Regions from separate parts of the Vreelandella sp. ssv genome, predicted to be linked through region 2. Evidence: predicted binding sites of a transcription regulator. Region 2 holds the regulator's gene; each other region holds the start of a gene.
What was found. The regulator sigma-54, encoded in region 2, starts transcription at its own class of promoters, with help from an activator protein. The targets are predictions, from matches to a motif close to TGGCACNNNNNTTGCTNT.

Region 1 (7,244 bases), 2.1 Mb from region 2:
AAGCATTTGGCCAAACTATTCAGCTCGAAGCGCTCGCTTGGATGCCAGCGCAGACCCGTGCTGGTGTAGCCCAGCGAAGTGCCTGTTTCGCGTTGCGGCGTGCCCGGCGGAGGTGGGAAATCAAAAAATGACCCAGCTATGCTGGGCGCTGCCGCCAGCTGTTGATGGTTGGCGGGCATGCTGATATCGCTTCCTTCGGTGCTTCCACTTTGGGTCAACAACGCTATCGGTAGTTTGCCTTGCGGGGCTTCCTGCACCCATTTACGCGGCGGCCAGCGCTGCGCCACAAAGGCATGGGCGTTACTGAGCTGTTCGGGCGTGCTCTGGTCGAGCATGGTGAGCGCCACGGCATCGGCCATATCGAGTTGATCGCGGAAAGTGTCGTGCGTTCGGGAGCGTGGGTCATCCAGGCGGCGAGGATCAAGGGTGGCAATGATATCGCGTACTTCGACCACCTCATGAAAGGCTTCCCCTCGCAGTAGATCCAACAGGCCTGCCGGGTGGCCAAGGCCTGAGGGTTCGATGATGACGCGATCAGGCTTGCTGCGCGCGAGTAAATTCACCAGTGCCGCTTGCAGTACAAAAGCGAGCTGGCAACACAGGCAGCCGCCGGGCAGGCCTTTCACCACCACATCATCACGGGCATCAAACATGGCCTGGTCGATGCCGATCTGACCAAACTCGTTGACCAGGATGGCCCAGGTTTCATCCACAGGCTTCTGCTCGATGAGGCTGTGGATAAGCGTGGTTTTGCCGCTGCCTAGAAAGCCGGTAATGATATGCACCGGCACTTTTGCCAATCTTTCTGACGCTGCCAACGTCACCCCCCTGTCATATTCATAAAGCGCACCACCTGCACATCGCCATCGGTGGTGAAGTGATGGCGCTCGGGTTTAAGCGGTAGGGCGTTGATGATGGCCTCTTTGAGCGCCTGCATATTGCCGGGGTGGCGGCGCAGCACGGCGCGCAGATCTACCGAATGTTCGTTGCCTAGGCAAAGCAGTAAACGGCCTTCCACGGTCACGCGCACCCGGTTACAGGTATCGCAAAAGTTGTGGCTATGGGGGGAAATAAACCCTACCCGGCTGTCGCTGTCGGCCATTTTGAAGTAGCGCGATGGGCCGGGGGTGGTTTCGGTCGTAGGGATCAGCGGATAGCGCGTTTCGATCAATTCTTGAACATCGTCACTGGAGTAGAAGGTCTCCGCCCGCGAATGGTCGGAAACATCGCCCAGAGGCATCTCTTCGATAAAGCTAATATCGAGGTTTTCCTGGCGGGCAAAGGTGACCAGGTCGATCACTTCATCGTCGTTACGACCTTTTAAGATCACCGCGTTGAGCTTGATACGTTGAAAGCCTGCTTCTTTAGCAGCGTGAATGCCGTCGATGACTTTAGCCAAATCACCGGTTCGGGTGAGTTGCTTGAAGCGCTCCGCATCCAGCGAATCCAGGCTGATGTTCAGCCGCCGCAGGCCGCTGGCGTAAAGCTGCTTGGCGTGCTTGCGTAGGCTGGCACCATTGGTGGTCATGGTGAAGTCGTTAAGACCTGGCATCGAACCGATCTCATCGACCAGTTGCTCAATGCCACGGCGCACTAACGGCTCGCCGCCGGTAAGACGAATCTTTTCGACCCCAAGCTCCGTGAAGGCTCGGGCCACCATGGCGATCTCTTCCAGCGTCAGCACTTGAGCGCGGGGCAGGAACGTCATTTCCTCGCTCATGCAGTACACGCAGCGAAAATCACAGCGGTCGGTGACCGAGATACGCACATAGCTAATGCGTCGACCAAAGTCGTCGATCAATTGCTGGTTAGCGTGAGCTTGGGTCTGTCGTTGCTCGGTCATAGCGATCCCGTAAGTGGTTGAATGCTGACTACCTCGCCCGGTTGTGCGCCTGCCTGGTCGTCGGCAAGCTCAATCAAACAGTTCGCAGCCACCATCGAGGTTAAAATGCCAGAACCCTGGGCACCGGTACTGCGCACGAGTAACCGTCCTTCGCTATCAGTATGGTAAACGCCGCGGATAAAATCAGTACGCTTCAAGCGGCTTTTTAAGAGACTTTCGGTAACGGCATAAAGACGGTGTGGTGGTGCCAATGGCTGCCCATTAAGCCGATCCAACAGCGGCGAAACAAACTGTAGAAAGGTTACCATGACCGCTACCGGATTGCCGGGCAAGCCAACAAACAGTGTGCGCTTTTTACCCAGCCAGCCGCAGGCCATGGGGCGGCCAGGTCGCAGCGCTACCCGCCAGAAGGCCAGGCGGCCTAACTGCTCCAGAGCCTCACGGGTAAAATCAGCCTGACCCACGGAAACGCCGCCGCTGGTGATCACCAGATCGCTCTGCTCTGCAGCGTTTTCAAGGGCCGTTTTAATAGCGTTTAAATCGTCCGGGAGAATGCCAAGGTCAATGGCGTCGGCGCCGTGTTCGGAAAGCAACCCCATCAGGGTGAAGCGATTGGCGTCATAAATACCTGCCTTGGGCAGTGGCTCACCAGGTGCCGTGACTTCATTGCCGGTGGAAAAAATCGCCACCCTTGGGCGTCGGCACACCGCTACCTCCGCATAACCCAGTGATGCCAAAAGCCCTAACGAGGCGGCATCGAGCCGTGAACCCTCAGGCAGTGCCATGTCACCAATGGCAATATCTTCACCCGTTTGACGTACATGTTGGCCGTGTTTGAGAAGCTCAGGAGACTCAATGATCACATGCGCAGGCTTATCATCTAACGGTTCGCGCAACTGTTCACTCATGACCACTGTATCGGTGCCCGGCGGCAAAGGGGCGCCGGTGGTGATGCGTACGCAGTGACCGGCAGGTACTAATTCGCTGCGATACTGCCCGGCCAAGACCTCGCCGGCCAGTGGCCAATGGGTTTGCTTTACTCCAACACCTTCTTTGGGCAAGGCTAGCGCTACGCCGTCCATGGCCGCATTGGTATGTTGCGGCACGTTAATGGAGGCCTGAACGGCTTTGGCCAAACGTCGTCCATGGGCCTGCGCCAGCGGCACCTGTTCGCTGCCCAGCGGGCTTTCAATCAAGGTGGCTAGCGCTTGGCGTGCCTCGTCGACGCTGAGCATCTGCTCGCCAAGATCAAAGCAGGAGAGGGTCATTTCACCTCCTTGCTCGAAGAACCCATTAGTACTTTTTCCAGGTGCAGCTTCTCTTCCTCAGTATTGAGGTTAGCAAAGGCATCAGGGCAGTCCGACATATCAACCTTGCACCAAGCATGGCGTGCGTACCAACGGTCGATCTTACGCTCGCCTTCGGCAAGGGTGACGGCCAAATCATCCGCCAGCGAAGTGCGCAGTAGGGCAACAACCGGGTGCAGTCGTTCGCCATCAAAGGCGACGGCGATATCGTGGTGGCCAATACCTTTGACCATGCGTGCCACTAAATCGTCAGGCAGAGCGGGTGAGTCGCAGGGAGCGACTAGCAACCAGGGTGTTTTTGCCGCGCGTAGGCCGCTATAGATCCCCATCAGCGGGCCTTTAAAGCCGCCTTCGTCGCCGTCCATTACAAGGTCAGCTATGACACGATCGGCGAAAAAGCGGTAGGCATCAGCATTGCGGTTGGCGTTAATCAGCAGCTCGGCCACCTGACCCTCAAAGCGTTTCACCACATGGCCGACCAGCGGCAGGCCAGCGAAAGGTTCAAGCCCTTTGTCGCGGCCGCCCATTCTTCGCCCTTCGCCGCCCGCTAGAATCATGCCGGTGAGTTCGTGAGTGGGGATCATGAGCTTGCCTCTTTGGATGAGCGGGCGTGGGATGGGCGCGGCGGAATAGCGTCTAGCGTTAAACGGTTGTGAGTATTAATGGCCTGAAAGTGGCGCCCTTTTGCACGGGCAATCAGCATGACACCAAAGCGTTCGGCTAGCTCGACACCTTTTTGCGTAACGCCTGAGCGCGAGACCAGCACGCTAATGCCCATTTGCGCCACTTTTAGCACCATTTCAGAGGTCAGCCGCCCCGTGGTGTAAAAAATATCCGCATTAGCGCTGTCAGCCTGTTGTAGCCACTGGCGTCCGGCCAGGGTATCCACCGCATTATGCCGCCCTACGTCTTCAACAAAGTCGAGAACCTCGGTTTGTTGGCACAGCGCGCACCCGTGAACGGCGCCAGCGCTGCGATAAGTCTCGTTGTAGGTGTTAAGGTTTTGCAGCAGTCGATAGAGCGATGATTGTGCCAGTTGAGTGTCGGGCAGCGCCGTGAGTGCGGTTTGATCAAGCAACTTACCAAATACCGTGCCCTGGCCGCAGCCGGTGGTCACCGTACGAGTGCTTAAGCGCGCCTCTAAATCTTCGGGCAAGTGGCGTGTAATTACGACCGCCGCTTCTACTTCCCAATCGACCTGCACCGCTTCTAAATCAGCCGCCGCTATTAGCAGCCCTTGATTGCGCAGATAGCCCACGACCAGTGCCTCTGGGTCGTCGCCTAGCGTCATCAAGGTCACTATCTCACGCTTATTGAGATAAACGGTTAGCGCCCGTTCAGCGGCGATCGCCTGCTGGCGCGCATCACCATACTCATCAACGATACTGATCTCGGTGGTGGCCGGTAAGCGGGCTCGGCTTAACTGAAGAGCGTGCATCCGCAATCCTCGCTACTAAAATAAAATACCTGAGTAAAAAAGTCAGGGTTGACGATGATGGCGCTGGAGATGCTTACTTGTCTACCCATTCAAGCGCTATCCTTAATAAGTAGCATCTTTTCTAAGTGCTATCTCTTCACATGCCATCCCTTCAAGGTCCAGGGTTTATAAATATATGAGTGATAACCTACGCCCAATCAGTATTACCTTGGTGGCTGAGTCAAAGCAGGTTAAGCGTTTTACGCTGACGCAGTGGCGTATTGCTGAATTAACGCTGGGCGATCAGGGTGACATTGTCCTTAACCTGCAACTGTCGATGACTGAACGTGCCGCCTACCGTTTCAATCTAACGTCGGCTACACCACGGCTTTTTGTACGGGCGGGTTTTACCGGGCAAACACCCAAGCCTGATGCGATTACCGCTAGCCAGGACGTTGCGGCCGGTTGGATGGACGGCGAACAGCAGGTGCTGGAAGCGTCGATGCCGATGGCTATTCAGGTATGGATTGAAAGCTATTTAGCCCGACAGGGTGAAGCGCCAGTGGAAATGCGCAAGAAAAAGCGCAAAGGGGCTGGCCGCGCTAAAGACACGCCGAGTAAGGAGCAGCCGCAATGAGCCGCCTAGAGCGATGGTCGCGACTAAAGCGCAATGTACCAAAGGAAGAGGACGCATCGGCAGCGTCATTACCTGCTGAAGAGCCTGTTGATGAACTGGCCGCCGAGCCGAATGCCTCGCCCAATGGAGCAGAGCAGCCGCACCACCATGGCCCTGATGCAACCCAGGCACCGCCAGAACCCGGTAGCCTCGACCACACCTTGCCAGATCCCGATGCGTTAGAAGCGGGCAGCGACTTCAGTGCATTTATGGCGCCAGGCGTCAGCGGCCCTTTGCGTCGGCAAGCATTGAAACGATTGTGGGCCACCGGTAACTATAACGTGCGCGATGGTCTGGATGATTATGATGCCGACTACAATAAACTGTTGAAGCCGATGTCGTCAGAACTCGCCGGTAAGCTGCGACGCTGGACGCATAAAGTGGAGGAAGCGGTCGACAAGCAACTGGATGATGACAGTCAAAGCGAGTCGCAAAATGACATAGCCGTCAGCGAGCAAACAAAGACCGCTGATGACAACCTGGTAGAAAATGCTGCGCTAGACGACCAGTCTGATTATTTATCTGATACTCAGAAGAAAGTATGATGTGGGTTTTTTGTATTTAATAATCAATAGCCTGAGTGTTATTTGGGGCGTCAGCGTTGGTAGCGTTGACGGCAAGAAGGTTGGCAAAATGCTGTGTTACACATAGTCTGAACTTAGATTTAACGCATTGTTATGCCACAATAGTTAATCATTATTACTCAAAAATATAATAAGAATTATTCACTGACCGTGAGAACGCATGAACCAAAGAATCCAACTGGCGTCGATAGATGACCAGCGCAATGCTGAGGCTCGGGAAACGGTACGCCGACGTATCTCGTGGCCTGCTAATTTAACGCCTGCCAATGTGACTTATCACAGCCGTGGTCATGCGCTGTTAATCGGTAACGAAGCCGACATTTACCCAGTAGCTCGCGCGCTTCAAGGGCGCGGTTTGGCGTCGCTTACACTGCTGGTCACTGAGTCCGTGGTCGATAGTCCAGATAACGAAACGGTCGCTCCACTGGGTGCCAACGAACCGCTGGTCAGTCAAACGATAACGCGCGAGCAGCTAAGCAAGCTGCGTATCAATGGTTATCTGGGGGCCTTTAACGTTCAGCTTGATGACGGTGATGTGCCGCTGGATCTTGCCCGCGCACTGATTGAGCGCGATAGTTTTGATCTTATTCTCGATCTGGCCCCGACGACCCACTCCCAGCGCTGGGAACTGCCGCCGCCGGGCTATGTGACCATGCAGTGGCAAGGCCAGAATCAAGATTTAAACCAGCGCAACGAAACCCTCGATAGTTTTGTAGGGCTAGTGGGCGAATTCGACAAACCCCGCTATTTTCAAGTTAACAGTGACCTATGTGCCCACTCAACCAGCGGCAACATTGGGTGTACCCGCTGCCTGGATGTTTGTCCGGCGGATGCCATCTCCAGTGTTAAAGGCCGGATTGAGTCTCGCATAGAGATTGACCCTTACCTCTGCCAAGGCGTAGGGAGTTGCACCAGCGCTTGTCCTACGGGCGCGATTGAATTCCGCTTACCGGAAACGCGCCGCCAGCAGGATACGCTCTCCGCTTGGCTGGCGGCCTATCGTGAAGCCGGTGGCCAGGTGCCAGTCCTTCGCTTTATTACCCACGACTCTCAAGACGCCGAGCGCGCAGCGGGGGCAGTGCCTGCTGGCCACGTGATTGATGCTCCCTTGGAAGAACTGGGAGCGGCGGGCCACGACCAGTGGCTAACTGCCCTGGCTGCGGGTGCCGCTGAAGTGCGTATCCAGCTTCACCCCAATATGCCTGCCCGCTTGAGCAGCTTCTTGACTGATCAAGTTACCCAGGCTCACGCTCTATTAGACGCTTTGGGCCATGATCGTGCTCGCGTAAAGCTGATTGAGATAGCCGATGAAGCCGCTCGGGATGCCCTGCCAGCGCTCACGCCTCTAACGCAGGTGTCGCTAAACCTGCCAGAGCCAGAAAAGCGTGCACGCTTTAACCGTGTGTTGGCACGGCTG
Region 2 (7,244 bases):
CCTATGTGATCGGCTTGGAACGCCGCTGTTTCCCGATTGGTTTAGTCTTGAAGAGCGGCCAATGGAGGTCGGTGCTACAGCGAGTTCGCCGTTTGATGGCGAGGGCGTGCAAACCCGCAATAATCGGTTTATCGATCAGGGGAGCATCGCTAGCTATATGCTCTCCTCCTACAGCGCGCGTCGGCTGAAGATGCAAACGACTGGCAATGCCGGTGGGGCGCGCAACGTGCGCATAGCGGCACCGCTGCAATCGCGCGCGAGCCTGCTGCAGGCAATGGGGCGCGGTATTTGGGTGACGGAACTGATGGGGCAGGGTGTCAACGGCGTGACCGGTGACTACTCCCGCGGTGCAGCAGGTTTTTGGGTTGAAAACGGCAAGGTACAGTACCCCATTGAAGAGTTCACCATTGCGGGTAATCTTGAGCGGATGTTTGCTGGGCTAGTGGGAATTGGCGATGACACCGATACCCGTGGCAGTGTTCACACGGGTAGCTGGTTGGTTGATGCCATGACCGTGGCGGGCGACTAAAAGCTACTGATCTTCCTCAAAACGGGCGTCGAACAGTGCTTGAATAGCGTCAAGCGCCTGTTCGGCGTCATCGCCTTCGGCGTTGATGGTTAGCTCGGTACCGCAAGGTGCGGCGAGCATCAATAGTGACATGATGTTGGCGGCGTCAGCAATCTGTTGCTGTTTCTGAACACGTATCGTAGCCGTGAACTGTTGGCCGCACTTAACCAATTTTGTAGCCGCGCGAGCGTGAAGCCCACGTTGATTGGTGAGTGTAAGTATTCTTTCTGGCACCCTGGTTCCTTTTCGCCGAGTGGTGTCATTAATGGGTAGTAGCGCTCAAGAGGTCTCTTGCTGCTCATCATCGGTTTGGGGTGCGCAGACCAAGGGAGTGGCGGGCTGTTCACTTAATGTGTAATGCAACCCTAGCTCGCGATGGCGCAGTTGAACTTCACCCATACTAGGCGCAAGCCTCTCTGCTAATTGTTCAACCATATAAACCGAACGGTGTTGTCCGCCAGTACAGCCAATCGCGATAGTCATGTAGCTGCGCTGACTATCTTGGTAAGCGGGCAACCAACGTTCAAGCCAAGCCTGAATATCGTTACTCATGGCATCTACGATGGGGTAACCGCTCAAGAAGGCCACTATGTTGGCGTCACGGCCTGTAAATTGGCGTAGCGTTGGATCCCAATAAGGATTGGGTAAGCAACGCACGTCGAAAACCAAGTCAGCATCCAGCGGCACGCCACGTTTATAACCGAAGGATTCAAGGGTTAGTGTTAACTTATCGCGATGCTGATGGGCTACTTGGTCGGTAATGCGGCGGCGCAAATCGTGTACCGAAAGCCGTGAAGTGTCGATCAATAAATCGGCCAGGTCGCGGATATCGTGCAGCGTTTCTTCTTCTTTATTAATTGCTTCTTCTAGCGTCATTTCGCTATCGCGAGTTAACGGATGGCGCCGCCTTGTAGCCGAATAACGCTCAAGCAGTATGCGTGCATCGGTAGTCAGGTAGATGACTTGAAAATCAATTTTACGCTGGCGCAACTCCGCTAATAACGACGGTAGTCGCTCTAAGGCACCCGGCAAGTTGCGGGCATCAATACTGACTGCCAAATGAGCGCGTTCACCCTGATCGCGTATTTCGTCCACCAATGCTCCCAGCAGCATGGCGGGGAGGTTATCAATCGCATAGTAGCCAAGATCTTCAAGCGCTTGTAAGGCGATAGATTTACCTGACCCAGAGCGGCCGCTAATGATCACAAGTTGCATAGAGTCTCTCTTTGCTTTGATCAAGCTGCGTTGAGGGTGGTGAGCGAAAACTAGCCTGCCATATTCTACCGCATAGCAAGTTTAGGTTTTTAAGGCGTTGTTTGCTCACGAATTTTAGCAGTAAGCAACTCAAGTAGTTCGCGCTGGCTGGCTGCTTTACGCAGCTTCTGGCGCGTATCCGCATCGTTCATGATGGTGGCTACTTGGCCTAATAGAGAGAGGTGTGTGTCATCAGCCTCTTCTGGTACCAGCAACACAAACACCAGATCAACGGGGTCGCCGTCGATAGCGTCAAAATCAATTGCTTCTGAAAGCTTTAAAAAACCAGCAATGGGGGCCGAACAGTGAGGGCTACGCGCATGAGGAATAGCCACGCCATTTCCAATACCTGTACTGCCTAAGCGCTCGCGGCCGATTAAGCGGCTAAACACTTCTTGGCTGTCCAGGCTGGGGGTGTTTTGGGCAATAAAGGTGCTGAAAAACTCCAGCACCCTTTTTTTGCTGCCCCCGGGGACGTCGAAAAGGACGCGTTCCGGGGGGAGTATGGTTTCCAACGTCATTGAATTAACGCACGCCTGCGCCTTGGGCGCGAGCTTGTGCTTTTTCCTTATGTTTAACTAGTTGGCGATCAATTTTGTCCGCTAATGCGTCAATCGCGGCGTACATATCACTGTCTAAGGCTTCTGCATGTAAATCTGCACCTGCTGCATGCAGTGTACAGGCAGCCTGCTGGCGCTCTTTCTCCACAGATAAGGTGACTTGCACCGTGGTTATATTGTCGTAATGGCGCTCTACACGTTCAAGCTTTTCGTTGACATAGTCACGCAAGGCGTCAGTCAGATCTACGTGATGACCAGTGATATTTACTTGCATTGACGTTCTCCTTATCCATCGGACTGTACTTCGATTGTAACCCTTTTTGCCGCGTTGCAAAGCCCTTGTCGAGAGTTTCGCTGCAATGTGTACCGATCTTAACGCAAACGACGTCGTTCACTAGATGAGGGAATGCCCATGGCTTCACGATATTTTGCCACTGTACGGCGCGCTACCTGGATACCGCCCTCTTCTAAGAGTGTGACCAACCGGCTGTCCGAAAGGGGCTTGCCGGGCGGCTCCTCTTGAATCAACTTCTTGAGCCTAGCGCGGATCGCAGTGCTGGAGTGGCTGTCGCCATCCTGGCTGCTGACTTGGCTTGAGAAAAAGTATTTGAGTTCAAACACGCCGCGCGGTGTATGGATATATTTTTGCGTGGTGACCCGCGAAATAGTCGACTCGTGCATTTCCACGGCCTCCGCAATATCGGCTAAAATGAGCGGTTTCATGGCTTCTTCGCCATACTCTAAAAAGCCAATTTGACGGGTAATAATTTCACGACCAACGCGCAGCAGCGTGTCGTTGCGGCTGGAAAGGCTCTTAATAAGCCAGCGGGCTTCCTGTAAATGCTCTTTTAAAAACTGGTTGTCCTGGCTTTTGTCAGCGCGCTTTATCAAGCTCGCATAGTCAGGCTGGATGCGCAGCTTCGGCAATGCTTCTGGGTTGAGTTCCAAATGCCACCCTTCGTGATCATGGCGCACGATAAGGTCAGGCGTTACATAGTTATCGTCGGTATCGCCATAGGCGCTACCGGGACGTGGATCAAGGCTTCGAATGAGTAGGATGACATCCGCTAGCTGGTCATCATCAAGCCCCAGGCGACGTTTCAGCAGGCGCATATCATCTTTGCCTAGCGATTCAAGAAACTGGCGGACTAAGCGGCGAGCAGGAACCAGAAGAGATGTGTCATCGGGAAGGGCGGCCAGCTGCAGCATCAGACATTCGCGCAGGTCACGGGCGAATATCCCCGTTGGCTCGAACTGCTGCAGCTTAAGCAGGATCGTTTCCACTTCACGCTGGCTAAGTCCATCAATCCCCTGCGCGCGAAGCCCTTCACGAATGTCATTGAGCGGCTGGGTTAAATAGCCGTTAGCATCTAGCGCGTCGATTAAACTTTCCGCGATAAGCTGCTCTCGAGCGCCAAAATCGGTCATGGCGAGCTGCCAAAGCAGGTGCCCATGAAGGCTCTGTCCGGCCGCTTGGCGCTCAAAATCAGGGCCTTCACCACTGGTGCCGCTATAGCTACCCATGTCTTGGTAGGTATCAGACCAGTCACTATCTACCGATAGCTCGGTAGGAATGCTCTCTGACCACTCTTCCTCTTTGGGCTCGCTGACTGCCTGTTCGCCAAATTCATCCTCTTGCTCGAGCATGGGGTTGGCATCTAAGGCCTGTTGAATTTCTTGACGAAGGTCCAGCGTTGATAGCTGTAACAGGGCTATAGCCTGCTGCAACTGAGGTGTCATGGTCAGCTGGGTGCCGATACGCAGTTGAAGAGAAGCTTTCATGACCATCTGAGAACCACTCGTTAATCAGAATGCTCCACCCTAGTGCGAGTAGGTCCCAGGTGCAAGTGCAATAAGCATGCCATTGGTAGTAAAGTTGTTGTAGAGCACTAATTAGACGAGAAAAATAAGCTTAGAGACGGAAGTCAGCACCCAAATAAACGTCTCTTACTTTTTGATTGGTCAGGATCGAGTCAGGAGATCCGCTGGCGATGATCTGTCCATCTCCCACTATATAGGCGATATCACAGATATCGAGAGTGTCACGTACGTTGTGGTCGGTGATGAGCACGCCAATATGGCGCTGTTTTAGCGCCCGGATAATGGTTTTGATCTCACCTACCGAAATTGGATCAACACCAGCAAAGGGCTCATCCAGTAAAATAAAGGCGGGCTCGGTGGCTAACGAACGCGCAATTTCCACACGTCTACGCTCGCCACCCGAAAGGCTCATGCCGAGGTTGTCGCGTATATGGGTAATGTGAAAGTCTTCAAGTAGCGCCTCCAGGCGCTGCTCGCGTTCGCTGCGGCTGAGCTTTTTGCGAGTTTCGAGTATCGCCATAATATTATCGGCGACCGATAATTTACGAAAAATAGACGCCTCTTGTGGAAGGTAGCCGATACCCGCCGCAGCCCGTTCATGCATTGGGGCGCGAGTTAAATCCAGGTCGTCGATACTCACCTTGCCAGCATCGGATTTCACGAGCCCAACAATCATATAAAAGGAAGTGGTTTTGCCCGCGCCATTAGGGCCGAGCAATCCCACAATGCTGCCTTGGGAGATCTCTAAGTTGATGTCTTTAACCACTCGGCGGCGCTTGTAGCTTTTCGCCAAATGGTGGGCATAAAGGGTTCGAATCGAGGCGGTGTCTGCTGTTGCCACGGCTTGGCTCCCTATTGTTCCGGCTGAAGAGTCATGCGGATGCGCTGGGGCTCGCTACCGTCAACGTCAGAGCGCGCCTGAATCACTTCTCGATCGATAAAATACTCAAGGCGACCGCCGGTAAAGGTGTCGTTTTGTTGAATTAATTCAGCATGGTCGATCAGCTCAACGCGGCGTTCAGCGACGTGGTAAATAATGCGTCTCGCCCAGCCTTCCGTAGGACCTTCTTGCCCTTCGGCTTGATGGCGCAGATAGGCGCGCTCACCGGTGGAGGTTGCGCGCGAGAGTTCGCCTGCCTCATTACGTTCAATTTCTACCCGCTCGCCGCGTAATTGCATTTCGCCTTGGCGAATATTGACATCGCCGCTGTAGACAGCAGTACCGGCTCGCTGGTCAAGGTCTAAACGGTCGGCTTCAACTTCTATAGGGGCTTGGCTGTCTTGAGCCATGGCCGATAGCGGCACCGCGAGTGCGAAAAGGGCGGTATAGATAAATGCTTTCATGGCAACTCCTCTTAAGGTTGTGTGGCCGGGGGATGTGTACCACGCACGTTGTCAGTTAAGCGCACCTGGCTATCGTTAAGCCACACGTCCATGCGTGTAGCGCTCATTGTCTGGGGCGGTTGTTGCAGCAGTACCGGTGTTTCACTCCACGCATGCTGGCTGAGCCCATCATAATGCAGGAGCTCAGTGTCTAGCTGCCAACCTTCATCCGGTGCGATCAGGCGAGCGGAGCCTGACATCAGCAGGGTCTGAGTCGAGGTGTTAAGGGTGCCTACATCGGCGCTTGCCATCCACTGCCGGTCTTCGCTGTCATACAGGATTGCTTCAGGCTCTTCAGTCCAGGTTTCACTTCGCTGAGGAGTATGAATAAGGCGCGGGGTTTTAAGCGACTGCATGACGCTGCCATTATCCCCAAACAGCGTAATTTCAGCGTTTTCAAGTACGTGTCCGGGTTCCTGGGCTTGAGCTTCAGGGTCGATGGTGGCGTCTTGAGGTCCACGTGGATCAAGCCATACCAGCAGAGCCCCCAGCGCGATGACCAGGCTCGCTAGCCAGAACCGCACTTTAAAACGTTTAAGCATTACGAGCGCCGTGTAAATAGGTGTCGAGCACCGCGCCCCAGTGTCCTTGAGCTTCAAGCAGAGTGTCACAAATTTCTCGCACAGCCCCATGGCCGCCCAGCCGTTCGGTAGTCCAGTCAGCGTGGGTATGCATATAATCCGGCGCGTTAGGGACAGTAATGCCGACGCCGCAGCGCTTAATGGCCGACAAGTCAGGTAGATCGTCACCGCAATAGGCCACTTGCTCGAGCTCTATATCGAGCCGTTGGCAAAGCCCACGCAGAGTGACGAGCTTGTCTTCACAACCCTGGTGCACATGGTCGATGCCTAGCGCAGCGGCGCGTTGGCTCACCATAGGCGAGTCGCGGCCTGTTATCAGGGCAACATGAACGCCCACGCGTTTGAGCAGTTTCAACCCGTGGCCATCCTGGGTGTGAAACGCTTTAATTTCGATGCCGTCAGCCTGAAAGTAGAGGCGACCGTCGGTGAGTACGCCGTCGACATCCAGTGCTAAAAGACGGACGCGGCGAAGACGATCAAGTAGCGCTGCAGATAGGGCCATAAAGCCTCCATATCAATTAATTCTAAAGCTAAACAAATAAAGCGCCGATGGGTTAAATAACGCCGCTAGCGAGCAAGTCGTGCATATGTAGCGCCCCAATAGGGTGTTGCTGTTCATCGACCACCGCTAGCGCCGTAATACGGCTCTCTTCCATGATGCGTACTGCCTCGGCTGCCAGAATGTCGGGGCCGATGCGTTTGCCTGGTCGCGTCATAACATCGTCAACGATGACGTCGCGCAGGTTGTGAAATTGATCCAACGTGCGTCGAAGGTCACCATCGGTGTATACCCCAGCTAGTCGTCCATTGCTATCTACCACGCAGGTGAACCCTAGGCCTTGCCGTGTAATCTCTAATAGTGCGTCGCGCAACGGGCTCCCCAGGGCGACCTGGGGTAGGCGCGCACCGTCGTGCATCAGGTCTCTCACACGCAGCAACAAGCGCTTGCCTAAGCTGCCACCAGGGTGAGATAGCGCAAAGTCTTCAGCGGTAAAACCGCGGGCTTCCAAAAGCGCCACGGCCAGTGCGTCACCTAACGCTAGAGCTGCGGTCGTTGAGCTAGTGGGCGCCAAGTCG
Region 3 (7,244 bases), 1.8 Mb from region 2:
GTCGGCCCTGACACTTTTCCGAAATTGCTGGCGGTGGTGCTGGCCATTTCCAGCATTTATCTGATCGTACGCCCTGACCCCGACAACGCCTGGCCTTGGAGCCGTACCGGTATCGAGTTAATCATCGCCGTAGTGGTACTGATCTTTTACGCCATGCTGCTTCAGCCGTTGGGCTTCGTCATTAGCACCACGTTGGCGGTGGGGACGCTTTGCTGGCGCATGGGGGCTCGCCCGCTCAATGCTTACATTACCGGGGCAGTGTCGGGCGTGGTGGTGTACTTTCTGTTCAGTTTTGCACTTGATCTCGCCTTGCCGCTGGGTCTGCTGTCATTCCTGGAGGTGAACTGATGGAAACTCTAGGTTATCTGATGGATGGTTTTGGTGTTGCTTTGCAGCCCCACAACCTGATGTTTGCCCTGCTAGGTGCTTTCCTCGGTACCTTAATCGGCGCCTTGCCGGGGTTAGGTCCTGCCAATGGTGTGGCCATCCTGATTCCGCTGGCGTTCAGTTTGGGGCTCGCGCCCGAAACCGCTCTGATTATGCTGACGTCAGTGTATGCCGGGGCCATGTACGGCGGTCGTATTTCGTCGATTCTGTTGAATATTCCTGGCGATGAACCGGCCATGATGACCTGTCTTGACGGTTATCCGATGGCCCAGAAAGGCAAGGCTTCCGAGGCGTTGGCGATCTCTGCGGTGGCATCTTTCATCGGTAGTCTAGTCGCCACTGTTGGTTTGATCCTGCTGGCGCCACTGTTGGCTAATTTTGCCCTGACATTCGGCCCGGCAGAATATTTTGCGCTCTTCCTGCTGGCGTTCGCTACCTTGGGCGGTATCACCGGCAAAAACCCTGTCAAAACGGTGGTTGCCGCCTGCATTGGTCTCATGATTGCCACTGTGGGTATCGACAATACCGGCGTCCAGCGCTACACCTTCGGCGTCCTTGAGCTCTTTGAAGGTGTTGACTTCATCATCGCTATCGTCGGCCTGTTTGCCATTTCCGAGCTGCTGTTCTTCATTGAAGAGCGTGCCGGTGGTGGTAAGGAGAAGATGAAGGTCAACAAGCTATCACTCTCCTGGAAGGATATCCGCGAAATTCTACCCACCAGTTTCCGCGGTGGGGTGTTGGGGTTTATCGCCGGGGTATTACCAGGTGCCGGTGCTTCGTTGGGTAGTTTCATCAGCTATACCCTTGAAAAGCGCGTGCTGGGCAAGAAAGGTTATTTTGGGCAAGGTGATCCACGCGGCGTGGCGGCCCCAGAAGCTGGCAACAATGGTGCGTCCAGCGGCGCTTTGGTACCCATGTTGACGCTCGGCGTGCCGGGTAGCGGTACCACCGCGGTGCTGCTGGCACTCTTGATCTCGTTGAATATCACACCAGGACCGCTGATGTTCACCCAGAATGCCGACATCGTCTGGGGTGTGATCGCGGCACTATTGATCGGTAACTTTTTGCTGCTGATCCTCAACATTCCATTGGTGGGCATTTTCGTCAAACTGCTATCCGTGCCACCGATGTACCTGCTGCCGATCGTCACAATGGTTGCCTTCGTAGGTATCTACTCGATCAGTAACACCATCTTTGACCTGTACTTCATGGTGGCATTTGGGGTGGGCGGTTACGTGCTGCGCAAGCTGGAGATTCCACTGGTGCCGGTGATTCTTGGCTTGTTGCTGGGGCCTGAGATGGAGAAGAACCTACGTCATGCCATGGATATCTCCGATGGCGACTGGATGATTCTTTGGGATAGCGGTTTGGCTATCGGCCTTTGGGTCTTTGCAGGGTTGGGTTTGATCTTGCCTTATATCGTGGGGCCCCTCCTGCGTCGTGGGATGAAGGGAACGTCACCCTCGTCTGGCACACCTGAAAGTGATTGATACTCACAGAGCTCAATCTTAAGCAACGGGGCGCTGACGAAAGTCAGCGCCCCGTTTTTATAGGATTAGAAGAAACCAAGGCTCCTTAGTGGTGACGGCTGATGTGTAACTGGTCAGTAAGTATTGGGTTTCTAAATTGTATATGACTAAACCAAGTGCCTAGTTGGTGCAGTGAATCTAATTGGTGCATTAAAGAAGTGCTTAAAGGGTGGTTTGCCGCATCTTCTTGGTGCAGGAGGCAGGGTTTGGGGTTTTCCAAATATTACTAAGTGATTGATTAACTACTTGTAAACCAACGTTGTGCCAATCTGGCGCATCCCTTGCAAGAGCTATTGGCTAGTGGACGTATTGGGAAGTCAACACGCGCTTCCCAAATGCGAAGCCAATAAACAAGCCCCACCGATAAGGGGTGCAAGGAGGTTCAAGTGACCACATTGCAACACAATACTCATACTCGCTCGACGCTCTCTTACCAAAAACAAGCGCGCTCAAGCCGCTCAGCTGGCCGTTTCGCGACGGCCCTACTTGCTGCCGCCATTATGGGTGCCAGCGCCCAGGCCGTCGCCCAAGACGATGACCCGATCAAAGTCGGTATCCTGCACTCACTTTCCGGCACCATGGCGATCAGCGAAACCGTCCTCAAAGACACCGTCGAGATGCTGATCGAACAGCAGAACGAAGCCGGTGGTTTGTTGGGTCGCCAGTTGGAAGCCGTCGTCGTTGACCCGGCGTCTAACTGGCCGCTGTTTGCCGAACGCGCTCGCGAGCTGTTGGCGCAAGAAGAAGTCGACGTGATTTTCGGCAACTGGACCTCAGTTTCACGTAAAGCGGTGCTGCCGGTAGTCGAAGAACTCAACGGCCTGCTGTTCTACCCGGTGCAGTATGAAGGCGAAGAGTCCTCTGAAAACGTCTTCTACACCGGCGCCGCACCAAACCAACAGGCGATCCCGGCGGTTGAATACCTGATCAACGAAGTGGGTATCGAGCGCTTTGCGCTGGTCGGTACCGACTATGTCTATCCGCGCACCACCAACCGCATCCTCGAAGCGTTCCTCAAGGATGAACACGGCATCGCGGAAGAGGACATCATGGTCAACTACACGCCGTTTGGTCACTCCGATTGGCAGAACATCGTGGCGGAAATTCGCCGTTTTGGCGAAGAGGGTAAACCCACGGCGGTGATCTCGACGGTTAACGGCGACGCCAACGTGCCGTTTTATACCGAGCTCTCTAACCAGGGCATCGACGCTGCCGATATTCCGGTTATCGCCTTCTCTGTGGGTGAGCAGGAACTGACCGGTATTGATACCGGGCCGCTGGTGGGTCACTTGGCTGCCTGGAACTACTTCATGAGCGTCGATAACGACGACAACTACGACTTTATCGATGCCTGGATCGACTACACCGGCGACGATATGGCCGTCACCAATGACCCGATGGAAGCGCACTACATTGGCTTCAACATGTGGGCCGAAGCCGTTCGCAAAGCGGGCACGACAGATGTCGATGCGGTGAAAGACGCTATTATCGGCGTGACCGTGCCTAACCTCTCCGGCGGCTATGCAGCCATGATGCCCAACCACCACATCACCAAGCCGGTGCTGATTGGTGAGATTCAGGACAACGGCCAGTTCGATATCGTTTGGCAGACGCCGTCTACCGTGGCGGGCGACGCCTGGTCTGACTACCTGCCTGGTTCGCGTGACCTGATTGCCGATTGGCGCAAGCCGATGGAGTGCGGCAACTTCAACGTCGTGAACGGCTCGTGCGGTGGCAGCACCGCAGCAGAAGAAGCCGAAGCGGCACTCGCTGAGTAAACCTGAGTAAGTACCTTACCCTTCGCCACCCGGGCGCATAGCGTCGATAGTTAAGGGGTGGCGAAGGAGCACGCTATCTTTCCCTTTCTGATAACCAAAGGAAGAACCCCATGAGGCGTTTCCTTTCCTTGGCGCTGCTCTGCTTTCTGCTGTTGGGTATGACGCTCACCGCACAGGCACAATCAACAGACACCGCCAGCAGTTCCACGAATGATGAGGCCGCGCTCGAACTATTAGAAGCGCTGGACGTTGAATCCTATACCGCCAAAGGCGAAGCCATCACCGCTATTTTACAAAGCGATGACGAGCGCGCCCGTGACTGGCTGCAGGCCTTGCTGGATGGCCGCCTACAGCGCACCGAAGACGGCCGCTTTGTACTGGTACTGGAGAACCGTGGTCGCGACTGGCCGGTGGCCGATGTATTGACCGGCGAAGCGCTGGGCGAGATGTCTCGTCGGGATCTGGAGCGTATCGGCATTAACAACAACCTGCGTAATCAACTGCGCAGTGCCATTGCGGTCGTTGACCTCTACTCGCCCAACGTGGAACGCCGCCGCACCTCGGCCGAGCGCCTGTTAGGTGAAGTAGATGCTGAGCTGGTGCCGACCCTTGACGACTTGATTGCGCAGGAAGAGGACGAGCAGGTGCGCTATCGCCTGACCCAGGCGGTGGCGATTTATCGCGCTGAAGCGGGTGAAATGGCCGGGGTCGAAGCGCTGGACGGCAGCCTGCATCCGCGTTCCCGCGTGGCGTTAAGCCGGGCAGCCAATAGCGATGATCCCGTTGTCGCCAACGCCGCTGCCGCTTCCCTGGCGGGTATCGAGCAGCAGCTCAAACTCAATCGCGGCCTGGAAACCCTCTATTTCGGCTTGAGCCTTGGTTCGGTGCTGGTGCTAGCCGCCATTGGCCTGGCGATCACCTTCGGGGTCATGGGCGTCATCAACATGGCCCACGGCGAGCTGATGATGCTGGGCGCCTACACCACCTGGGCGATGCAGCAACTATTGCCCGGCCAGCCGGGTTTGGCGCTGATTCTATCGATTCCCGCCGGCTTTATGGTTGCCGCACTGGCAGGTGTGGCGATTGAGCGCGGCGTTATCCAGTTTCTTAAAGGCCGCCCGCTGGAAACCTTGCTGGCGACCTTTGGTATTAGCCTGATTCTGCAGCAGCTGGTGCGCACGGTGATTTCACCGCTCAATCGTACTGTCATTACCCCCGATTGGATGAGCGGCTCATTGGTGGTCAACGATGCGCTGTCGCTGACGCTCAACCGGATGTACGTGCTCGGCTTTGCGCTGGTGGTGTTTGCAGGCCTGATGCTGATCATGCGCCGCACCCGGCTGGGGCTTGAAGTGCGAGCCGTGACCCAGAACCGCGCCATGGCGCGCTCCATGGGCATTCGTGCCACCCGCGTGGATATTATGACCTTTGCGCTGGGTTCGGGCGTGGCTGGGCTTGCCGGTGTTGCACTCTCCCAGCTCACTAACGTCGGCCCTAACCTGGGGCAGAACTACATCATCGACTCCTTCATGGTGGTGGTGTTCGGCGGCGTGGGCAACCTGTGGGGCACATTGGTCGCCGGGCTATCGCTAGGGGTCATCAATCAGGTACTGGAACCCTGGGCAGGCGCGGTACTGGCCAAAATCATCGTGCTGGTCTTTATCATCCTATTCATTCAGAAACGCCCGCGTGGACTCTTCCCGCAGAAGGGCCGGGCTGCGGAGGGCTAAACGATGTCATTAACGACCGAATCATCGACGAATTTTTGGCTAACACGCCCGTTCAGCGAACGCTCGACGCAGATATTTCTCGGCGTGCTGGTGGCCGCGCTGGCACTGGTGACGCTGCTTCACGTGGCGGTGCCGCCGGAAAACCCGCTTCATATTGGCGCCTATACGGTCAACCTGTTCGGTAAATACCTAAGCTACGCGCTGCTGGCGATGGCGGTGGATCTGGTGTGGGGCTATCTGGGTATTTTAAGCCTGGGCCACGGCGCGTTTTTTGCCATTGGCGGTTACGCCATGGGCATGTATTTGATGCGTCAAATTGGCGATCGCGGCACCTACGGCCACCCAGTACTGCCCGACTTTATGGTGTTTCTGAACTGGGACAGTCTGCCGTGGTTCTGGCACGGCTTTGATATGGCCTGGTTCGCCTTTGTCATGGTGTTGCTGGCGCCGGGGTTGCTGGCGTTAGTTTTTGGCTTCTTGGCGTTCCGCTCGCGGGTTACCGGGGTGTATCTGTCGATCATTACCCAGGCGCTGACCTTTGCCTTGATGCTGGCTTTCTTCCGCAATGAGATGGGCTTCGGCGGCAATAACGGCCTGACCGATTTCCGTGAAATCGTTGGCTTCGATTTACGCAGCGATGCCACACGCTTAGGACTGTTCCTGGCCACCGGGGTGGCGCTGGCGCTGGGCTTTATTCTGTGTCGCGCGATTGTCACCAGTAAGCTGGGCCGGGTGAGCGTGGCCACCCGCGACGCCGAAGCGCGCACGCGTTTTCTCGGTTATCGGGTCGAACGCTTTCAGCTGTTTGTGTTTGTGGTCTCGGCGATGCTGGCGGGCTTGGCGGGGGCGCTTTACGTGCCTCAAGTGGGGATTATCAACCCCAGCGAGTTCTCGCCGATTTTCTCCATCGAAATAGTATTGTGGGTTGCGCTGGGCGGTCGCGCCACGCTGTATGGCGCGGTGATAGGCGCCATTCTGGTCAACTACGCCAAAACCATCTTTACCGGCGTCATGCCCGACGCCTGGCTGTTTGCCCTAGGGGCGATGTTCGTGCTGGTCACGGTGTTTCTGCCCAAAGGCGTGGCGGGGCTGTTTGGCTACCTCAAGCGGCGTAAGCGCGAGGATCAAGCGACGCATCCTGACCGTAAACACACACCCGAGGAGGCCTCCGTATGAGTTTGCTGCAATCGCTGACCCAGCGTGACCGGGTGTTCGATTTTATGGTGCCCGAGACCTCGCCAGTGGATGTTCGCCACGGCCCGATCCTCTACATGGAAGATGTCACCGTCAGCTTCGATGGCTTTAAAGCGATCAATAATCTCAACCTGACCATCAACGACGGTGAGCTGCGCTGCATTATCGGCCCTAACGGGGCGGGTAAAACCACAATGATGGATATTATTACCGGCAAAACGCGACCCAATAGCGGCAGCGTATGGTTCGGTAGTCGCCATAACTTGCTGCACATGAGCGAACCCGACATCGCCAGCCTGGGCATTGGCCGCAAGTTTCAAAAGCCCACCGTGTTTGAAGCGCTGTCGGTATTTGAAAACCTGGAGCTGGCCATGGCCGCCGACAAGCGGATCTTTCCCACCCTGACCGCCCGTATGACCGGTGAGATCAAAGACCGCATCGATGAAGTGCTTGAAACCACAGGCCTGACGGCACTGCGCCATCAACCGGCGGGGATTCTCTCTCATGGCCAGAAGCAATGGCTGGAGATTGGCATGCTACTGATGCAGCGTCCGCGTCTGCTGCTGGTGGACGAACCGGTGGCGGGCATGACCGAGCAGGAGATGGAGCGCACCGCCGAGTTGCTT
Region 4 (7,244 bases), 300 kb from region 2:
AGAACTCCGATCTTCATCCGGAGCTGAAGAAGGTTATCCGTTATGGGCACGAGCTATTCACCAATACGCAGCAGTTGCGCGGTGAGAACGTGTTCAACGACATGAATTGCTCAAGCTGCCACTTGGGGGAAGGGCGGGTGCCGTTCAGCGCGCCGGTGTGGGCTGCGGCTATCACACTGCCGGATTTTCGCGGTAAGAACCAGCATGTGAATAACCTAGAAGAGCGTATCGCCGGCTGCTTTGCTTACTCAATGAACGGCGTACCCCCGGAGTATGGTAGTGATGAAATGCTGGCGCTGAGCGCCTATCACCAGTGGCTGGCCACCGGTGCACCGATGTATCCCGATAAACCTATTTATGGGCGCGGCTTCCCCGCGCCGGATGAGCCTGATGAAGAGCCTGACTACGCTAGGGGCGAAGCGGCCTATCAGGAAAACTGTTCGATATGCCATCAGTCCGATGGCGCGGGCCACTATGAAAACGGCGAATACGTATTTCCTGCCCCCTGGGGCGATGGCTCTAATAATTGGGGAGCAGGCATCGTGCGGGTAGAAACCATGGCGGGTTTTATTTACCAAAATATGCCGCTTGGCCAGCCGCGTTCACTGAGTGATCAAGACGCCTGGGATATTGCTTACTACATAAACAGCCAAGAGCGCCCCCAAGACCCCCGCTACACGGGTGATGTCGCCGAGACTGCTGAGCGCTTTGGCCCGACCTTCCATAACCGCTCACTGTATGGCCAAACGCGCGAACACGACGGTCATGTGCTCGGTGACCACGACAACTTTGGGGATAAAGGCGATATCAAGCCCTGGAATGTCGGCATGCCGCGGTTTGAAAACCTGTCCGAAGAGTAAGCAGTTAACGGACGGTATAGGGTGGGAGGTCGTTTTTTTTGCGACCTCCCACATCACCTATGGTGCTTCGCTGCCCATCATGTCAATCAGTCGCTCATCGCTGGGTAGCCCCTGGATACGATCGATGCGGATGTTGCCGTTCTCTGCTTCCCGCTGAAAGACACTGGTGGGAGTGGCATACAGTCCTAACTCTTCGAACAGCTGGTTATTTGCGTACACCTGCTCTTCAATTTCGCGGGGTTGTGCGCTGGCTTCGATGCCTTCCTGACCACTTTCATGGGCATGTAGTGCTGCCGCTGGATCGTCGGCGCCGAGAATAGCGGCTGCTTTTCCAGGGCTGTCAGGTGCTAAGATACCTACCATGATATGGCGTAACTGTACTTCACCTGCTTCTACCCAGGGGCGTACGTCTTGCCAAAGCTGGCGGCAGTAGGGGCAGTTGGCATCCGTGAAGGTGTAAATCACCTGGGGAGCATCAACGTCGCCATCTTGAACCCAGTGGCTTTCACTTAGCAGCTGCCATGTTTGTGCCTCTAGCGGTGCACGTACATGCTCATCCAGCTGCGCTTCGGTAAGGTCGTTACCTTCACTATCCATTAGTGTGCCCACCACGGCGTGCTCACCATCGGGTGTTAGGTAAATCGCCATGTCCTGGCCCTGAACACTGGCGCCGTAGCCGCGCAACCTGCCGGGTGCATCGAATTGGCCGTGAATTTCCAATCCTTGATTGGCAAGTGCCTGGATAGGGGCGGGCAACTCATCAGCATAGCTCGCAGAGAGGCCGAACAATCCTGTCAGCAAGAGAAAACCGCTGATAACAGGAGGGTGTGTTAAGTGCATGGCAGCGCCTTGTTTGAATAAGAGTAAGAAACCTTGGAATAATGTCGTGCTGGCATTATCGCAGCACGACATTATTTAGGGGTTAAGCGCTTTATACCTAGGGCGATATGTCGCAACTTGCCTTTTTTGAAGCATACGGTTTTTGAAACTTACGGCTTTTTGAAACTTTAGTTTTCTCAATGGTATTAGCGAAATGGTATTAGCGAAATGGTATTAGCGGTCAGCTACCAACCAGCGCACTGCATAAGGCGGTAGCGCGCCGTCGGCGCTCCAGGGATTGCCAGGATCCAGCGCTTGCCAAGCGTGTTTTTCAAGTGCCTGGGTAACTGCGTCACCCACGCTTTCTAAGGGGAGCGGCAGATCAGTGACGTTATACAGCGCCAATAAACGGCGACCATCGTGCAGTGGGCCGCGCTCGACTGCCAGCAGTTCTGGTTCAGAGACCAGCACCCGCTGGGCGGCATTGGGGTGGAAGCAGGGTTCCTGACGGCGCTGGTCTAATAGTCGGTTTAACGCATGGAAAACATCGTGGGTGGGCGTTGACGGGCTGTCTAACAGCAGGTCTAGCTCACTACGCTGCCAGCGCCGACGGTTGATCGAGCGTAGCCGCCCGCTGCGCTCAACACCTTCTACGTCATTGAGCGTGCCCGTTAGCGTGTGGATATAGAGAGCGGGTATGCCTTGCAAGCTCAGCATGATCGCCTGGCTGCATAAAAAGCGTGCAATTTGCCATGGGTCGGGCCCTCGTCGGGTGCCGCGCATGGCTTCAAACCAGGTGATATTGATCTCATAGGGTGTATCGCTGGCATCGGGGTTGCTACGCATGCTGACAAAACCGCCGAATTTGTGCATCAGCTCCAGCAGGGCATCCCGCTCGTGATCAGGCAATAAACCTTCCAAAGGGCGCACGCCAATGCCGTCGTGACTGGCAGTAAAGTTCAGGTAAGTACACTGCTCGGGCAGCACAGGAAGACTGGCAAGCCAAGTTTGCAGAGTGCTCGCTTCGCCACGGGTAAGGGTGTGCAAGAGCAGTGGGGGTAGGGCAAATTGATACACCATATGGGCTTCGTCGGGCGTTCCCGCGGGTAGCCGGTTTAAACCGAAATAACTGATGTTTTCCTGATGAGGTACATTGGTTTCAGTGATTAACAGGGTGCCCGGGGCCACATGATCCACAATCGCCCGCAGCAGCCGCACCACGGTATGGGTTTCCGGTAGATGAATGCAGGAGGTGCCTAACCGCTTCCACAAAAAGGCCACCGCATCCAAGCGCACAATCCGCGTGCCTTGCTCCAGGTAGAACAACAAAATACCCACAAACTCCAGCAGTACATCTGGGTTTTCAAAGTTCAGGTCTAGCTGGTCTTCGGAGAAAGTTGCCCATAGGTAGCGGGTGCCGCGGCGGGTGGAAACGGGAACCAGCAGTGGGCTACTGCGTGGGCGCACCACCTGAGAGACATCGGTATCTGGATCGACTTCAATAAAGTAGTCGCGCCCAGGCAGGCTGCCGCTCAGGTAATCCACAAACCAGAGCGATTCCCTGGAAACGTGGTTAAGCACTAAATCGGCCATCAAATCGTAATGGCTGGCGAGTTCGCGAATATGTGACCAGTCGCCGAGATCGCTGTTGACTTCCCGGTAGTGGATTACCGAGAAACCGTCATCGCTGCTCCACGGGAAGAAGGGCAGCACATGGATGCCACTGATGCGTTCGCCCAGCCGTGATTGGAGGAAATCGCTAAGGACTGCCAGTGGGGGCACGCCTTCCTCTATAATGGAATCGCCATAGCTGATCACCCACTGATCTTTTTCGCTCCATGAAGGTGCGTTTTTTGAATTAGCAGCGTTGAGGGTGGGTGAAAATGGTGCGAGCGATTGAAAGTACTCTAGGCGTTGGTTTAAGCGGCGCTGCACTTCCCCCGCCCGGGGCCCATAAAGGTGGCTGAGATAGTCATGAACGGTATTTGAAAATGTGTCGTGAACGGTCTGTTCAAAGGGGGGCATGGTTGGCTCCAAATAAACAATCTGCCACAAACACTGCAGCTTGTGTGCCAAATCGTTACAATACGTGGTTGATACCGCGTTTAAGTGCTAAGCGTCATTAGCTTGCGACAGCTGCTAGCGCTTTAAACGCCATTAATAGCATACACATTGACAGGTTATAACAAGCTTACTCGTGCAGTACGCCGACACGAGCTGACAACAGGTTGACCGCCATGCATTGCCCATTTTGTGGTGCGAACGATACTAGAGTGACCGATTCACGGTTGGTAGCCGATGGTGACCAAGTGCGCCGTCGTCGCCAGTGTGCGAGCTGCCAGGAGCGCTTCACCACCTATGAAACCGCTGAATTAGTGATGCCTCGTGTGGTGAAGTCTGACGGCTCCCGCGAGAGCTTTCATGAAGCCAAATTAAGGGCAGGCATGCTGCGCGCGCTGGAAAAGCGGCCGGTCAGCGCTGAGGCCATTGAAGCCGCGGTTGAGCGTATCCGTCAAACGTTGAGGGCGCGGGGTGACCGTGAGATCAATGCCCGTGATATCGGTGAGTCGGTCATGCAGGCGCTTAAAACCCTGGATCATGTGGCTTACATCCGCTTTGCCTCGGTGTATCGCAAGTTTCAGGATTTGGACGAGTTTCGTGCTGAGATTGACCGGCTTTCTCAAGAGCCCACTTCTAGGCCTGGTCACGGCAGCGAGCCGCTAAAATGAGTGGTCTGTTTAGCCAAGCCGATCACCGTTATATGGCGCGGGCGCTAAAGCTGGCGCAAAAAGGACTCTACACCACTGATCCTAACCCTCGGGTTGGCTGTGTGATTGTGCGTGATGAGCAAATTGTGGGTGAAGGCTATCACCTGCGTGCCGGTGAACCCCATGCGGAAGTCCACGCCTTGAACGCCGCCGGTGATCAGGCCCACGGCGCGACCGCTTATGTCACCCTGGAACCTTGCTCGCACACGGGGCGTACCGGTCCTTGTGCGCAGGCGCTAACGCTTGCCAAGGTCGCGCGCGTGGTTGTCGCCATGGTGGATCCTAATCCTTGTGTTAGCGGCAGCGGTATAAAATTACTTGAAGAAGCCGGTATCGAGGTCGCAGTGGGGTTGCTTGAGAGTGAAGCGCGTGCGTTGAACCTGGGGTTTATTGCCCGTATGACCCTGCAGCGCCCCTTTGTGCGTTTGAAAATGGCGATGAGTTTAGACGGCCGTACTGCCATGGGGTCAGGTGAATCGCAATGGATTACCGGCCCAGAAGCACGTACTCAAGTGCAGCGGCTGCGAGCGCGCTCCAGCGCCATATTGAGCGGCGTCGAATCGATTATAATGGATGATTCACGACTGACCTTGCGAGCAGAACAGCTACAGCTTGGTAATGTCGATGAGGTCTTACACCGCCAGCCTCTGCGGGTGATTTTAGATACCCGGCTACGTTTACCGCTGGCAGCGGCCTGTTTACGTGAGCCGGGGCGTACCCTGATCATTACGACGCCAGCCCACGCAGCTGAAAAGCGTGCTCGATTAACGCAGGCCGGTGCAGAAGTGCAGGTGCTACCCGCCGGGCGTGATGGCCGAATTGATTTAGCCGTGATGTTGAAGTGGTTAGCCGAAAACGAACACGTTAATGAGTTGCTGGTAGAGACCGGCGCGACCCTGGCGGGGGCTATGCTCGATGCAGAGCTAGTCGACGAGCTGCAGCTGTTTGTCGCTCCTACATTGCTAGGGGGAGAAGCGCGGCCCCTGTTTGCACTGCCAGGGCTCTCGCGTATGGCGGATCAGCGTCGTTTAACGATTCATGATATGCGGGCGGTGGGGCGTGATTGGCGCATTATCGCCTCCCCTCAGGTGACTAGCGCAACAGGCGAGAGCAAGGTACCCTGACGCGCGAAATCGCAGCTAACGTGACAACTTTTCCGTGACGACTTTACGTTACAAGCTGGCGCAACAGCTTCTTTGCGACAACGTTATGCGACAACTTTTGGAGATTCCATGGCGCACTCCTCCTCTAGAGGCTTAGCCCCTATCGCCGAGCTGGTGGAAGATATCCGGCAGGGTAAAATGGTGATTCTCATGGACGATGAGGATCGCGAAAACGAAGGTGATATCATCATGGCCGCCGAAAAAGTGCAGGCCGAACATATCAACTTCATGGCCCGTTTCGCCCGTGGTCTTATCTGTATGCCGATGACCCGCGCCCGCTGCGAGCAGCTTAATTTGCCGCTAATGGTGCGCGATAATGGTTCCGGTTTTGGCACCAAATTTACCCTCTCGATTGAAGCTACCGAAGGTGTGACCACCGGTATTTCAGCGGCAGACCGCGCACGCACCGTTCAAGCGGCGGTGGCGCCCCATGCCAAGCCCTCTGATATCGTTCAGCCAGGGCATATTTTTCCCTTGATGGCAGAGCCAGGTGGCGTGCTGCGCCGCGCGGGACATACCGAAGCGGCGTGTGATTTGGCAGCGCTGGCTGGGTGTGACCCCAGCGGTGTGATCTGCGAGATCATGAATGATGATGGCAGTATGGCGCGCCGCCCAGAGCTTGAAGTGTTTGCTCAAGAGCACGGCATTAAAATGGGTACCATTGCGGATTTGATTCACTACCGCATCGTCAACGAGCAGACGATTGATCACCTGGAAGCTTCAACGGTGATGACCTCCCACGGTGAGCTGACACTCCATGTGTTCCGTGATCGTATTCAGGGCGCTCACCATTTGGCGTTAGTGCATGGCCAGCCGACGCCAGAGGCCTCTACCACCGTTCGCGTGCATCTCACCGATACGTTGCGCGATGTGATGGGTTTGATGAAAGGTGAGCAATGCCGCTGGGATGCCCACCGGGCCCTTGAAGAGATCGCCAGCTCTGAGTCAGGGGTGTTTGTGTTGATCGATGATGGTCGGCCGCACCAAGATTTAAAAGATCAGCTAGATATCTTTTTGGATCGTGTTCGTCAGCCGCGTACCAGTGATTCTGACGGCGCGGGCAACTATTTAACGATCGGCACCGGCTCGCAAATTCTGCGCTATTTAGGCGTGGGGAAAATGCGACTACTTAGTTCACCGTGGAAATTCTCCGCGCTCTCCGGCTTTGATCTCGAAGTCGTTGAGCGTTTAGGACCGAATGACACGGTGGATGAGCCAACCTTTCAGCAGGACTAATCCAGAAGGACTAATCCAGCCGGACTAATCAGCAGGAATAAATTGATGCACTCCCTCACTCAAGTTGAAGGTACGTTTGTTGATGTCGATGGCCATTACGTCATCGTGGTAGGCCGTTTTAACCATCACGTGGTGGATAGTCTGGTGGAAGGCGCGGTGGACAGTTTGACGCGTCACGGCGTAGACGCCGAGCATATCCACATTGTTCACGTGCCGGGTGCCTGGGAACTACCGCTAGCGGTTAAGCGCGTTTTAAAAGTCATGAAACCGGATGCCGTCATCGCTCTGGGTGCGGTTATCCGCGGCGGAACGCCTCACTTCGAGTACGTGGCGGGCGGCTGCAACACGGCGATTAATCACCTGCAGCTTGAATTTGATACCCCGGTCGCTAACGGCGT

Region 1: AC5TBW_RS16795 (DUF3305 domain-containing protein) is a predicted target of sigma-54. The motif match lies at 4,647-4,664, and genes of this name have one in related genera.
Region 3: urtA (urea ABC transporter substrate-binding protein) is a predicted target of sigma-54. The motif match lies at 2,187-2,204, and genes of this name have one in related genera.
Region 4: AC5TBW_RS05670 (sugar phosphorylase) is a predicted target of sigma-54. The motif match lies at 3,737-3,754, and genes of this name have one in related genera.

Annotation. Positions count from the first base shown of each region.
Region 1 covers NZ_CM182545.1:3,684,561-3,691,804, reverse strand. The annotation lists gene AC5TBW_RS16820 (CobW family GTP-binding protein) at 1-818, opposite strand, end outside; gene moaA (GTP 3',8-cyclase MoaA) at 821-1,843, opposite strand; gene moeA (molybdopterin molybdotransferase MoeA) at 1,840-3,111, opposite strand; gene mobA (molybdenum cofactor guanylyltransferase MobA) at 3,108-3,734, opposite strand; gene AC5TBW_RS16800 (formate dehydrogenase accessory sulfurtransferase FdhD) at 3,731-4,588, opposite strand; gene AC5TBW_RS16795 (DUF3305 domain-containing protein) at 4,764-5,204, shown strand; gene AC5TBW_RS16790 (DUF3306 domain-containing protein) at 5,201-5,788, shown strand; gene AC5TBW_RS16785 (4Fe-4S dicluster domain-containing protein) at 5,988-7,244, shown strand, end outside.
Region 2 covers NZ_CM182545.1:1,519,798-1,527,041, forward strand. The annotation lists gene pmbA (metalloprotease PmbA) at 1-529, shown strand, start outside; gene AC5TBW_RS06920 (HPr family phosphocarrier protein) at 533-802, opposite strand; gene rapZ (RNase adapter RapZ) at 848-1,783, opposite strand; gene AC5TBW_RS06930 (PTS sugar transporter subunit IIA) at 1,873-2,343, opposite strand; gene hpf (ribosome hibernation-promoting factor, HPF/YfiA family) at 2,348-2,656, opposite strand; gene AC5TBW_RS06940 (RNA polymerase factor sigma-54) at 2,755-4,170, opposite strand; gene lptB (LPS export ABC transporter ATP-binding protein) at 4,295-5,044, opposite strand; gene lptA (lipopolysaccharide transport periplasmic protein LptA) at 5,056-5,547, opposite strand; gene lptC (LPS export ABC transporter periplasmic protein LptC) at 5,559-6,128, opposite strand; gene AC5TBW_RS06960 (KdsC family phosphatase) at 6,121-6,669, opposite strand; gene AC5TBW_RS06965 (KpsF/GutQ family sugar-phosphate isomerase) at 6,722-7,244, opposite strand, start outside.
Region 3 covers NZ_CM182545.1:3,985,954-3,993,197, reverse strand. The annotation lists gene AC5TBW_RS18240 (tripartite tricarboxylate transporter TctB family protein) at 1-348, shown strand, start outside; gene AC5TBW_RS18235 (tripartite tricarboxylate transporter permease) at 348-1,877, shown strand; gene urtA (urea ABC transporter substrate-binding protein) at 2,303-3,694, shown strand; gene urtB (urea ABC transporter permease subunit UrtB) at 3,805-5,424, shown strand; gene urtC (urea ABC transporter permease subunit UrtC) at 5,428-6,600, shown strand; gene urtD (urea ABC transporter ATP-binding protein UrtD) at 6,597-7,244, shown strand, end outside.
Region 4 covers NZ_CM182545.1:1,215,726-1,222,969, forward strand. The annotation lists gene AC5TBW_RS05660 (c-type cytochrome) at 1-860, shown strand, start outside; gene dsbG (thiol:disulfide interchange protein DsbG) at 918-1,700, opposite strand; gene AC5TBW_RS05670 (sugar phosphorylase) at 1,914-3,704, opposite strand; gene nrdR (transcriptional regulator NrdR) at 3,917-4,408, shown strand; gene ribD (bifunctional diaminohydroxyphosphoribosylaminopyrimidine deaminase/5-amino-6-(5-phosphoribosylamino)uracil reductase RibD) at 4,405-5,571, shown strand; gene ribBA (bifunctional 3,4-dihydroxy-2-butanone-4-phosphate synthase/GTP cyclohydrolase II) at 5,680-6,846, shown strand; gene ribH (6,7-dimethyl-8-ribityllumazine synthase) at 6,892-7,244, shown strand, end outside.